Regions from separate parts of the Pseudomonas sp. 3A(2025) genome, predicted to be linked through region 2. Evidence: predicted binding sites of a transcription regulator. Region 2 holds the regulator's gene; the other holds the start of a gene.
What was found. The regulator FliA, encoded in region 2, starts transcription of late flagellar genes. The targets are predictions, from matches to a motif close to CTAAAGTTTNNNNNNNNNNNGCCGNTAA.

Region 1: ACYP2A_RS10135 (methyl-accepting chemotaxis protein) is a predicted target of FliA. The motif match lies at 3,861-3,888, and genes of this name have one in related genera.

The regions. Positions count from the first base shown of each region.
Region 1 is NZ_BAAILM010000025.1:178,698-184,407, reverse strand. Features, by position in the region: gene ACYP2A_RS10155 (FadR/GntR family transcriptional regulator) at 1-61, shown strand, start outside; gene ACYP2A_RS10150 (alpha/beta hydrolase) at 196-1,341, opposite strand; gene ACYP2A_RS10145 (sugar diacid recognition domain-containing protein) at 1,478-2,587, shown strand; gene ACYP2A_RS10140 (glycerate kinase) at 2,679-3,821, shown strand; gene ACYP2A_RS10135 (methyl-accepting chemotaxis protein) at 3,953-5,578, shown strand; gene ACYP2A_RS10130 (D-mannose isomerase) at 5,666-5,710, shown strand, end outside.
Region 2 is NZ_BAAILM010000030.1:49,923-57,049, reverse strand. Features, by position in the region: gene flhB (flagellar biosynthesis protein FlhB) at 1-450, shown strand, start outside; gene flhA (flagellar biosynthesis protein FlhA) at 650-2,773, shown strand; gene flhF (flagellar biosynthesis protein FlhF) at 2,785-4,116, shown strand; gene fleN (flagellar synthesis regulator FleN) at 4,232-5,068, shown strand; gene fliA (RNA polymerase sigma factor FliA) at 5,065-5,805, shown strand; gene ACYP2A_RS11080 (chemotaxis response regulator CheY) at 6,023-6,397, shown strand; gene ACYP2A_RS11075 (protein phosphatase CheZ) at 6,417-7,127, shown strand, end outside.

The DNA of each region.
Region 1 (5,710 bases), on a different contig from region 2:
CCGCGCGGCGATGTGGACACACCTTAGCAACAGCCGCGAGCGGCTGGTGCCGCTGGAGTGATCACAGGCGGACTCGTAGGACCGACCGGGCGGCGATCCGCGTAGGACCGGCTTTAGCCGGGAAACAGACGACACAATTCTGCGTCGGGCCATTCGCTGCTGAAGCGGTTCGCCGCCCGGCAGCTCCTACAGAATCTACGGGGCTTGCATCACGTCCAGCATCACCTGCGCCTGCCATTGGTAATACGGATTGAATGTCAGCCGGGCATGCACTTTGCCCGCCGCCCGATAGCCCCAGTCCGAATACCACACCGGCTCGCCGGCCACGCAGCGGGCCATGTCGGGTTGCTCCTGGCCGTTCCAGCAAATGCGCTGGCTGCCTTGTGGCCCGTACAGCGGGTTGTCTGGTGAAAACAACAGGCCCATATGGGAAAACTGGCTGATATGCTGCTCAGGCAGATAGTCCTCACGCACCAGCACCCTTGGCGTTTGCTTGATCGGCTCGTTGCCGTACCAGACCAGACGGCTGGCCGGATGGGTGAAGCGTTCATTGAAACTGCTCAGCACAAAGCCGGTGTCGAGCACTGAGTCATGCTCGGTCAGGGCGACGAACACGGGCTTGGTGTACGGCTTTTCGACCAGCCGTTTGCGCGCCAGCACGCTGCTGAGGTGAAACTGGGCAAAGCCGTTGGTGGGCACATTCAGGTAACGCACCGGCGTTTGCATCGGGCGTATACCGTCGTTGGGTTCGGCCAGCCAGGGTCGCGCCCAACTGATCCAGGGCGTCAGCCACACATAGGTGCTGTCGGAGCGAAACGCCGGCGAAAACAGCAGCAACCCGGCGATCTCTTCGTGTTCGTAGGCGTAATCAAGCACCAGATTGGCGCCGGTCGAAAAGCCGCCCAGGTACACCTTCGGCACATCACGCGCCAGTTGCGCGGCCTGCTCACGTACCACGTGTTGCCACTGCTCCAGCGTCACCTCAAGCATGTCCTCGGGGCGCGTGCCGTGGCCGGGCAACAGCACCGTGCGCACGACATAACCCTGATCGGCCAGAGTGCGGCCGATGTCATGAAACGACCACGGTGAATCCCCCAGGCCATGCACCAGCAGCACGCCGGCCCTGGGTGTGCCGGCCGGGCGCCATTCCTGTGGTGCGTTCCAGTCAAGCTCGGCGTCGCGGTTTCCGGTCTGGAAGGCACGGTGGTTCTGGATCAGTTGCACGGTCTGTTGCCGATAGCCGGAAAAACCGGCCGGCGCCTGCGTGTCATCGGCTTTCAAGGCACAGGCTTGCAGCGGCAGAAGGGCGCACAACACGGTGAGCAAACGATAGCGGATCACATTCAGAACCCTGACGAAGAAGAACAACCGGCACTGTGCCATGCACTTCGCGCCGCGCATCACTTTCAGGCACACTCCGGCCTTCATAAATTCAACAAAATGTATCGGCATGCCGATCCTGCCACTGGAGACTGCCATGTTCGCCCTTGATCGCGCCCTGGCCCAGGACATCGTCGACCGTGCCATGGCGATCCTGCCTTACAACGTCAATGTCATGGATTATCTGGGCATCATCATCGGCAGCGGCGATGCTGAACGCCTTAGCACCCGCCATGAAGGCGCACAGGAAGTGCTGGCGACCAGCCGGGTGGTGGAAATCGATGCCCACGCCGCCAGCCGTCTGGGCGGGGTCAAGCCTGGGGTCAATCTGCCACTGATGCTCGACCATCAGTTGATTGGCGTGCTGGGCATCACCGGCGACCCGGAGCAGGTGCGGGTGTATGGCGAGCTGGTCAAGATGACCGCTGAAATGCTCATGGAGCAGCGCCGCCAGCAAGCCGACCGGCAGTGGCGCCGGCAACGTGGCGAAGAATTGCTGGCGCGCCTGCTGTGGGGTGATTGCCCCGACAGCCTGGTGGATGAAGCCCGGCATCTGGGCCTGCAACCGCAACAGCCGCGCCAGGCGGTATTGATTCGCCTGGGCGAGCCGCTGGACATCGGCCATCCGCTGTTCGCCAGGCTCAGCAGCCGTTACCCGCAAAGCTGGTGCATGCTGCGCGAACCGACGCTGTTGTACTGGTGCCGGGTGGTCGAGCGCGAGCGCGGCCATGACGATGCCCATTTGCTGGAGCAGGCCGACGTACACGGCTGGCCGATCCTGCGCATCGCCACTGCCGAGCTTTCACAAGGATTGCCGGCGTTGCGCCAGGCCTGCGCGGCGGCGCTGGACCTGCTGGACTACGCCAGCCAGATCCGTCCCGCCCAGCGCCTGCTGCACTTGCAGGACCTGCGTTTACCCGTGTTGTTCTGGCGCCATCGTCACGACTGGCTGGCGCAGGAAATCGCAGCGCCCATCAGGCAATTGCACGAACACCCGCAGTTGCTGGAAACCCTCGACCGCTGGTTCGAGCACAGCGGCGAAAGCCAGGTGTGCGCCGAAGCGCTGGGCATTCATCGCAACAGCCTGCGGTATCGGCTGGAAAAAATCGCCGAACTCACCGGCTGCGATCCGTATCACAGCGATGACCTGCTGCGCCTGTACCTGGGCCGGCAGGTCACGCCCGATCACAGTGTGTTGTGCAAATGACTGACAGGGCGAGCAGACCATTGTGCGCAGGCCCACGGTAAAGCCGTTGTCTGGATGCGAACATGCGGGCACAAGAAGAGGAGTTGCACCCATGAAAATCGTCATTGCCCCCGACTCGTTCAAGGACAGCCTTAGCGCCCAGGCGGTTGCCCAGGCCATCGCCAGCGGCCTGAGCGAAGTGTGGCCCGCAGCCGAACTGCGCATCTGCCCGATGGCCGACGGCGGCGAAGGCACTATCGAATCGGTGTTGCAGGCCTGCAACGGCCAGTTGCGCAGCGCCCGCGTCCACGGCCCGTTGGGCGCGCCGGTCGAGGCGGGCTGGGGCTGGCTGGCCGAGAGTCGCACCGCAATCATCGAAATGGCCACCGCCAGCGGCTTGCAATTGCTGACCCGCGACCAGCGCGATGCGCGCATCACCAGCACCTACGGCACCGGTCAATTGATCGGCGAGGCACTGGATGCCGGCGCGCAACGAGTGATTCTGGCCATCGGCGGCAGTGCGACCAACGACGGCGGCAGCGGCATGCTGGCCGCGCTGGGTGTGCGCTTTCTCGGCCAAAACGACGAGCCACTGGCGCCCGGCGGCCTGGCCCTGGCACAACTGGCGCGCATCGACCTGAGCGGGCTGGATACACGCTTGTCCGATGTGCGTTTCGAAATCGCCGCCGATGTCGACAATCCCCTGTGCGGCCCGCACGGCGCGTCGCACATCTTCGGTCCGCAAAAAGGCGCTTCGCCCGAGCAGGTACTGGCGCTGGACGCCGCCCTTGAAAACCTGGCCGATCACTGCGCGAACGTCTTGGGTCGTGATCTGCGCGACAGCCCCGGCAGCGGCGCGGCTGGCGGCATGGGCTTTGCGGCCAAGGCGTTTCTGAATGCCACCTTCCGCCCCGGTGTCGAGGTCGTTGCTGAACTGACCGGGCTTGAACAGGCCTTGCTCGGCGCCGACCTGGTGATCACTGGCGAAGGCCGTTTCGACGCCCAGACCCTGCGCGGCAAGACGCCGCTGGGCGTGGCGCGTTTTGCCGGGCGCCACAACGTACCGGTGATCGTACTGGCCGGCACGCTAGGCGAAGGCTACGAGCAACTCTACGCCCACGGCATCCATGCCGCCTTCGCCCTGGCCAATGGTCCACTGACCCTGGACGACGCCTGCCGTCACGCCGCACCGCTGCTACATGACCGCGCCCGGGACCTGGCGCGGCTGTGGGATCTGGCGGCACGCGGGCGTTGATACGGATCGGTCAGATGTAACAAATGATGGCAACAGGCCCTAAAGATGCACCCGGCAGGGCCGATAGGGTGGGGTGAGGTTGTCCGACAACCCTCCATTGATTCAGCCACCCTATAAAAAGAGTCGTAGCCATGCATCTACGCAATCTGACCATCGCCCGCCGTGCGGGCCTGGGCTTTACTTTGATTTCCCTGCTTGTGGCTGTGCTTGGCTGGTTTGCGCTGGTGCAAATGCAGACCATCCGTGAGAGCGAGGTCGCGGTTGAAACCAACTGGGTGCCGAGCATGCGCGTGGTCAGCGATACCCGCGAAATCATGCTGCGCATCCGCACCATTTCCCTGCGCATGGCGCTGGACCCGGATCCGGCTAACGTGGCGACCTACAAGGGGCAGATGGACACCCGCCTCAAAGACCTCGACGGCAAACTCGAGATACTCAACAAATTCATCGATACCCCCGAAGAAAAAGCGCTGGCCGAGCAGTTTCGCGTGACGCTGGGTGAATATCGCAGCGGTCTGGACCGCTCTTTCGTGCTGGCTGCGCAGAAGGACAACGCCGGGCTGATCAAGCTGCTGCAGGTCGACATGAAGCAGATCGTCGATGGTTCGGGCAAACAGCTGGCCGACCTGGGCGATTACTACGGCAAGAAGATCGATGCCGAAGGCAAGGCCGCCGAAGAGCAGTACATGCACTCACGCTCGATCGTGATCATCTTTGTGATCATTGCCGCGCTGGCAACTATCGGCCTGGCGCTGTGGTTGACCCGCAGTATCGTGCGTCCGCTCGAGAGCGCAGTACGTGCTGCCGAGCATGTGGCCGGCGGCGACCTGACCCACGACATTCATGTCGAGGGCGAGGACGAAGTCACCCGTCTGCAACGTGCCTTGCAGCAGATGCAGAATAATTTGCGCGAAGCCATGCGTCATATCGGCAGCTCGGCGACGCAGCTGGCATCAGCCGCGACCGAGCTGAACTCGGTCACCGAAGACAGCTATCGCGGCCTGCACCAGCAAAACGCCGAGATCGACCAGGCCGCCACGGCGGTCAACGAAATGACCTCGGCGGTCGAAGAGGTGGCGCGCAACGCGGTGTCGACCTCCGATGCCTCGAACCATTCCAGCGCTTCGGCCAAGGCCGGCCAGCAACGGGTGCTCGACACGGTGCAGTCGATCCAGACCCTGACCGACAACGTGCAATCGACCTCGACGCTGGTACAAAACCTGGCCAACCAGTCGCAGGACATCGGCAAGGTGCTGGATGTGATCCGCTCGATTGCCGAACAGACCAACCTGCTGGCGCTCAACGCCGCCATCGAGGCGGCGCGTGCCGGTGAGTCCGGTCGCGGTTTTGCCGTGGTGGCCGACGAAGTGCGCGCCTTGGCGCATCGCACTCAACAGTCGACCCTGGAAATCGACACCATGGTCAACGCCATGCGCAACGGTTCGGCGCAAGCGCTGGAGTCGATGCAGACCAGCCGCGATCGTGCTGGCTCCACCCTGGAAATGGCCCGTGGCGCCGGTGAATCGCTGAGCGAAATCACCAGCTCCATCAATCAGATTTCCGAGCGCAACCTGGTGATCGCCAGCGCCGCCGAAGAGCAGGCCCAGGTAGCGCGGGAAGTGGACCGCAACATCGTCAATATCCGCGACTTGTCGATGCAATCGACGCAAGGTGCCAACCAGATCAGCGCCTCCAGCAACGAGCTGTCGCGTCTGGCCGGCGACCTGAACCAGGTAGTGGCGCGCTTCAAGGTCTGACCGAATCGCCGCTTGCCGATGGCTGACCTTGGCGCGCATCATCGCCACGGTCGGTCATCATGGTCAGGTAGAAGAGGGCAGTGCGTCATGTACAAGCATCTCACCCCGCAGGTCGTCAGCCGTTGGCTGCGT
Region 2 (7,127 bases):
GACGAGCACAAGAACAGCGAGGGTAACCCGCAGGTCAAGCAGCGCATACGCCAGTTGCAGCACGACATGGCCAACCGGCGCATGATGGCCGCGATTCCCGAAGCCGACGTGATCATCACCAACCCGACGCACTTTGCCGTGGCGCTCAAGTACGACCCCGAAAACGGCGGCGCGCCGAAATTGCTGGCCAAGGGGCTGGACCTGATCGCCCTGAAGATCCGCGAGATCGGTGCCCACCACGAGGTCATGATTCTCGAATCCCCGGCACTGGCACGCTCTATCTACTACAGCACCGAACTCGAAGAAGAAATCCCCGCAGGCCTGTACATGGCCGTCGCCCAGGTGCTGGCGTACGTTTATCAGATCCGCCAGTTCCACGCCGGCCGCGGCAAACGCCCGACGCCGCTGGGCGACATCAGCATCCCCCCGGATCTCCAGCGCGACGAATAGGCGTAGGAGCGACCTTGGTCGCGATCGGCTGCGTTAGCAGTCGTGAATTTGTGGCGTCTCATCTCTATGGCCGCTTTGCGCCCAATCGCGAGCAAGCTCGCTCCTACAGGCTGTTTTTGCTGAGTTGGACAGCTTTTTGCAGTAGGTCGATTCAGGACGCTTATGGCGTCAAAGTTTTGGTCTATGCGGTGGGGCATCAGTGGATCGATCTCAGTTAGTCAGTGGCGCACGCAATCTGGGCCGCAATCACAGTCAACTGGCGGTGCCGGTGCTGCTGTTGGCGTTGCTGGCCATGATGATGTTGCCCATCCCGCCGTTTTTGCTGGATGTGTTCTTCACCTTCAACATCGCCTTGTCGATCGTGGTCCTGCTGGTTTGCGTGTATGCGTTGCGGCCGCTGGATTTCTCGGTGTTCCCGACCATCCTGCTGGTGGCCACGCTGTTGCGCCTGGCACTGAACGTGGCCTCGACCCGTGTGGTCATGCTCCACGGCCAGGACGGTCACGACGCAGCGGGCAAGGTGATCCAGGCCTTCGGTGAAGTGGTCATCGGCGGCAACTATGTCGTCGGTATCGTGGTATTCGCGATTCTGATGATCATCAACTTCGTGGTGATCACCAAGGGTGCCGGGCGGATCTCCGAGGTCAGCGCGCGGTTTACCCTCGATGCGATGCCCGGTAAACAGATGGCCATCGACGCCGACCTCAACGCCGGCCTGATCGATCAGAACCAGGCCAAAGTCCGTCGTGCCGAAGTCGCCGCCGAGGCCGAGTTCTATGGTTCGATGGACGGTGCCAGCAAATTCGTGCGCGGTGACGCCATCGCCGGCCTGTTGATTCTGTTCATCAACCTCATCGGCGGCATGCTGGTCGGCATGCTGCAACACGGTATGCCCTTCGCCGAGGCCGGGCGGGTTTATACCCTGCTGGCCATCGGTGACGGTTTGGTGGCGCAATTGCCATCACTGCTGTTGTCCACCGCCGCTGCAATCATGGTGACCCGTGCTTCCGGTTCGGAAGAAATGGGCAAAATGATCAATCGCCAGATGTTCACGTCCTACAAGGCACTGGGTGTTTCGGGCGCGATCATGATCGTCATGGGCCTGGTGCCCGGTATGCCGCACTTTGCCTTTATCGGTCTGGGCCTTATCGCATCCGGCGGCGCCTACTGGCTGTGGCGTCGCGACCAGCAGAACAAAATCGTGGCATTGGCCGAGGTGCAGCGTCAGCAAGACCTGCTGCCGCCGCCGGGTCGCGTGCAGGACTCCAAAGAGCTGGGCTGGGACGATGTCACGCCGGTCGACATCATTGGCCTGGAAGTCGGCTATCGCCTGATTCCGCTGGTCGACCGTAACCAGGGCGGGCAATTGCTGGCGCGGATCAAGGGCGTGCGCAAGAAGCTGTCTCAGGAACTGGGCTTTCTGATGCCCACCGTGCACATTCGCGACAACCTCGATCTGGCGCCCAGCGCCTATCGTTTGACGCTGATGGGGGTGATTCTGGCCGAGGCCGAGATTTACCCGGACCGCGAGCTTGCGATCAACCCGGGTCAGGTCTATGGCACGCTCAACGGTATCAGCGCCCGCGATCCGGCCTTTGGTCTGGAAGCGGTATGGATCGAAATCAGTCAGCGCAGCCAGGCGCAGTCGCTGGGCTACACCGTGGTCGATGCCAGTACGGTCGTGGCGACCCACCTCAACCAGATCCTCTATAAGCACTCGCATGAGCTGATCGGCCACGAAGAAGTCCAGCAGTTGATGCAATTGCTGGCCAAAAGCTCACCAAAACTGGCTGAAGAGCTGGTGCCGGGTGTGCTGTCGTTGTCGGGTTTGCTCAATGTGCTGCAAGCCTTGCTCACCGAGCATGTACCGGTGCGTGATATCCGTACGATTGCCGAGGCCATCGCTAACAATGCGTCAAGGAGTCAAGATACCGCCGCTTTGGTCGCGGCAGTGCGTGTCGCGTTGAGCCGCGCCATCGTTCAAAGCATTGTAGGAATTGAGTCCGAGCTGCCTGTCATCACACTTGAGCCAAGGTTGGAACAAATCTTGCTCAATAGTCTGCAGAAGGCCGGTCAGGGTCAGGAAGAAGGCGTTCTTCTTGAACCGAGCATGGCCGAGAAGCTCCAGCGTTCGTTGATCGAAGCCGCCCAGCGTCAGGAAATGCAAGGGTCGGCAGTGATTCTGCTGGTAGCAGGCCCCATCCGGGCCATGTTGTCGAGGTTTGGACGGTTGGCTGTACCGAACATGCATGTTCTGGCTTACCAGGAAATTCCTGACAACAAGCAAGTCACCATCGTAGCGACTGTCGGGCCCAACGGCTGAGGTAGTGAGTCATGCAAGTTAAGCGATTTTTCGCCGCCGATATGCGTCAAGCCATGAAACTGGTTCGCGATGAGCTGGGCGCCGAGGCGGCCATCATCGGTAACCGGCGCATTGCCGGTGGCGTCGAGCTGACTGCTGCCCTGGACTACAAGTTGTCCGCCCTGGCGCCGCGCGTGCCGAACATGGAGCTTGAAGACGAGCTGCGCAAGACCCAGTCGCGTATCGTCTCGGCCCAGGCCGAACTTGAAAATCGCACCGACACCGATGCGAACAACAACCTTCAGCTGTTCTCCGGCCTGCCGCTCAGCGCCGCCGACACGCACATCGAACCGACGCTTGAAGAGCCGCCACGGCCCGCTGCGCCACCGCCATTGTCGACCGCCAGCGAAGCCGCAATCGGCCAGCGGGTGTTCGAATCGATGTGCTCGGAACTCAACGGCCTGCGCGAGCTGCTCGAAGTGCAGCTCGGCTCGCTGGCCTGGAACCAGATGCAGGGCAGTCGCCCGCAGCAGGCCAACCTGTGGCGCCGCTTGCAGCGTATCGGCCTGTCGGGTCCGCTGTCGCGCGACCTGCTGGGCATGATCCCGGACATCGAAGACCCCAAGCAGGCCTGGCGCATGCTGCTGGCGTACCTGGCGCGGATGATCAGCGTGCCGGAAATCGAGCCGCTGGAAGAGGGCGGTGTCATTGCCATGGTCGGCCCTGCCGGCATGGGCAAGACCACCACCCTGGCCAAGCTGGCGGCGCGTTATGTGCTCAAGTACGGCGCGCAGAACATCGCACTGGTGAGCATGGACAGTTTTCGCATTGGCGCCCAGGAACAGCTCAAGACCCTGGGGCGGATTCTCAATGTACCGGTCACCCACGTCGACCCGGGCCAGTCGCTGGCCCAGGCACTGGAACCGTTGATTCGCAAGCGCGTCGTGCTGATCGACACCGCCGGCCTGCAAGCCAGCGACCCGGCGCTGCGCCTGCAACTGGAAAGCCTGGCCGGGCGCGGGATTCGTTCACGTAACTACCTGGTGCTGGGCACTACCAGCCAGAAGCAGGTGCTGACGGCGGCCTATCACAGCTACAAGCGCTGTGGCCTGGCCGGCTGCATCCTGACCAAGCTGGATGAAACCGCAAGCCTTGGCGAAGTGCTGAGTCTTGCAATCAGTCACGAATTGCCCGTGGCCTATCTGACCGATGGGCCACGTATTCCTGATGATCTGCATTTGCCGCGTCGTCACCAGTTGGTGAGCCGGGCAGTCAGTGTGCAGATGCAGGATGAGCCGAGCGAAGAGGCCATGGCCGATATGTTCGCCGACCTGTATCACACCCCTGGCAAGCAGGTGGGGTAATTGATGGAAACGATTGGAAAGTCCCTGCATCTCTGGTCTGCCAGGCATTGTTCGTCCGCGAACGTGCAGTCCGTAATGTGGTTTCGGTCTACGCATGACAAGGTAATGAAATAACATGGGCAGCATGCATCCCGTACAGGTTATCGCCGTGACCGGCGGCAAAGGTGGCGTCGGCAAGACCAACGTGTCAGTGAATCTCTCACTGGCGCTGGCCGAGCTTGGGCGACGCGTCATGCTGCTCGATGCCGACCTTGGCCTGGCCAATGTCGATGTCCTGCTGGGCCTGACTCCCAAGCACACCCTGGCCGATGTCATCGAAGGCCGCTGCGAGCTGCGCGATGTGCTGTTGCAGGGTCCTGGCGGTGTGCGCATCGTGCCGGCCGCCTCCGGTACCCAGAGCATGGTGCATCTGGCGCCTGCCCAGCATGCCGGCCTGATCCAGGCGTTCAGCGAGATTGGCGACAACCTCGATGTACTGGTCATCGACACCGCGGCCGGCATTGGCGAATCGGTGGTCAGTTTCGTGCGCGCAGCGCAGGAAGTGCTGCTGGTGGTGTGCGACGAACCGACCTCGATCACCGATGCCTATGCCCTGATCAAACTGCTCAATCGCGATTACGGCATGAACCGCTTTCGGGTTTTGGCCAATATGGCCCAAAGCCCCCAGGAAGGACGCAACCTGTTTGCCAAACTGACCAAGGTTACCGACCGTTTCCTTGATGTGGCTCTGCAGTACGTCGGCGCCGTTCCCTATGATGAGTGCGTACGCAAGGCCGTGCAGAAACAGCGCGCCGTCTACGAAGCATTCCCGCGTTCCAAGTGCGCTCTGGCGTTCAAGGCCATTGCCCAGAAGGTCGATACCTGGCCTCTGCCGGCCAACCCGCGCGGGCACCTTGAGTTCTTCGTCGAACGGCTTGTTCACCAGACCAGCGCAGCGGGACCTGTTCAATGACAGCCAGCGGTTATCAGATGTACAGCAAGGCTTCCAGGAATTCGCAGTACGAACTGATCGAGCGCTATGCGCCGTTGGTCAAGCGTATTGCCTATCACCTGCTGGCACGGTTGCCCGCCAGTGTGCAGGTGGAAGATCTGATCCAGGCCGGTATGATCGGCCTGCTGGAAGTGTCGACCAAATACGATTCGAGCAAAGGCGCCAGTTTCGAGACTTATGCCGGTATTCGCATTCGCGGCGCGATGCTCGACGAGGTGCGCAAAGGTGACTGGGCGCCGCGTTCGGTGCACCGAAATACCCGTATGGTCAGTGACGCGATCCGCAGCATCGAAGCAAAAACCGGCCGCGACGCTAAAGATCATGAGATTGCTGCCGAACTCCAGTTAAGTCTGGATGATTATTACGCTATCTTGAACGACACCTTGGGCAGCCGCCTGTTCAGCTTCGACGACCTTTTGCAGGACGGCGAGCATGACGGGTTGCACGAGGATGGCGCCAGCGCTTCGCTGGAGCCGTCGCGGGACCTTGAAGACGAGCGCTTCCAGGCCGCGCTGGCCGATGCCATCGCCAATCTGCCGGAGCGTGAGCGTCTGGTGTTGGCGCTGTATTATGACGAAGAGCTGAACCTCAAGGAGATCGGTGAGGTCCTGGGGGTCAGCGAATCACGGGTTAGCCAGTTACACAGCCAGTGCGCCGCGCGTTTGCGAGGGCGTTTGGGGGAGTGGCGCGCGCGCTGACCGGCTGTGCAAGGCGTCATGTGTCGAGTACCCAGACAAGGCAGGAGCCTGTCAGCAAACCCTTGGGGGAGCTGTTTCAGGCGCTTTGGCCGTGTCCATGTGCCCGGTATGTGAAGGCTGCAAACGGTCAGTAATGTGCTGTGCCAGTATTGAGTGAACAGCGGGTCCGGGAGCCGGGCTCGTTCAGGACTGCTTGGAGGTCGAATTGGACAAGAACATGAAAATCCTCATCGTTGATGATTTCTCAACGATGCGGCGGATCATAAAAAACCTGTTGCGTGATCTGGGGTTCACCAACACCTCGGAAGCCGATGATGGCCTGACCGCGCTGCCGATGCTGCAAAGCGGCGGTTTCGATTTTCTGGTCACCGACTGGAACATGCCCGGCATGTCCGGCATCGACCTGTTGCGTCAGGTGCGCCAGGACGAACGTCTGAAGAACATCCCGGTATTGATGGTGACCGCCGAGGCCAAGCGCGAGCAGATCATCGAGGCAGCCCAGGCCGGTGTTAATGGCTATGTGGTAAAGCCTTTCACCGCCCAGGTACTGCAAGAAAAGATCGAAAAGATCTTCGAGCGCGTCAATAGCTGATGCATGCCGCGAGGGCGCTATGGACAACAACGATTCACTGGGTGACTTCGAGTCGACCCTGAAGAGACATGCGCATGAGCTCGTCGCCAGCCTTGAAAAAGGCAAGTTCGGCGATGCAGTGCAATTGATCCATGAGCTCAACCAGACCCGCGACCGCGGCCTGTATCAGGAAGTGGGCAAGCTGACGCGCGAATTGCACAGTGCGATCGTCAACTTCCAGATCGATCCGCATATGCCGCAAGCCGAAGAGGTGTCGCAGATCACGGACGCCACCGAGCGCTTGTCGTATGTTGTGCGCCTGACCGAAGGTGCGGCCAACCGCACCATGGACCTGGTGGAGCAAAGCACGCCGTTGATGAACAGCCTCAGCGACGATGCCAAGACCTTGAGTGCCGATTGGGGGCGTCTGATGCGCCGCGAGATCGGTGCCGCAGAGTTTCGCGAGCTGGCCAAGCGCGTTGAGAGCTTTCTTTCTCGAACCGAAAAGGAAAGCCACAGCGTGGCGACCAACCTCAACGATATTCTGCTTGCTCAGGACTACCAGGACCTGACCGGTCAAGTGATCAAGCGTGTCACGCAACTGGTCACGGAGGTTGAGAGCAATTTGCTCAAGCTGGTGTTGATGGCCAGCCATGTCGATCGCTTTGCCGGCATCGAACATGATCGTGAAGCACTGTTGGCGGAAAATAATCCGAAAAAAAATCTCGCCCAAGGTGAAGGTCCGCAAATT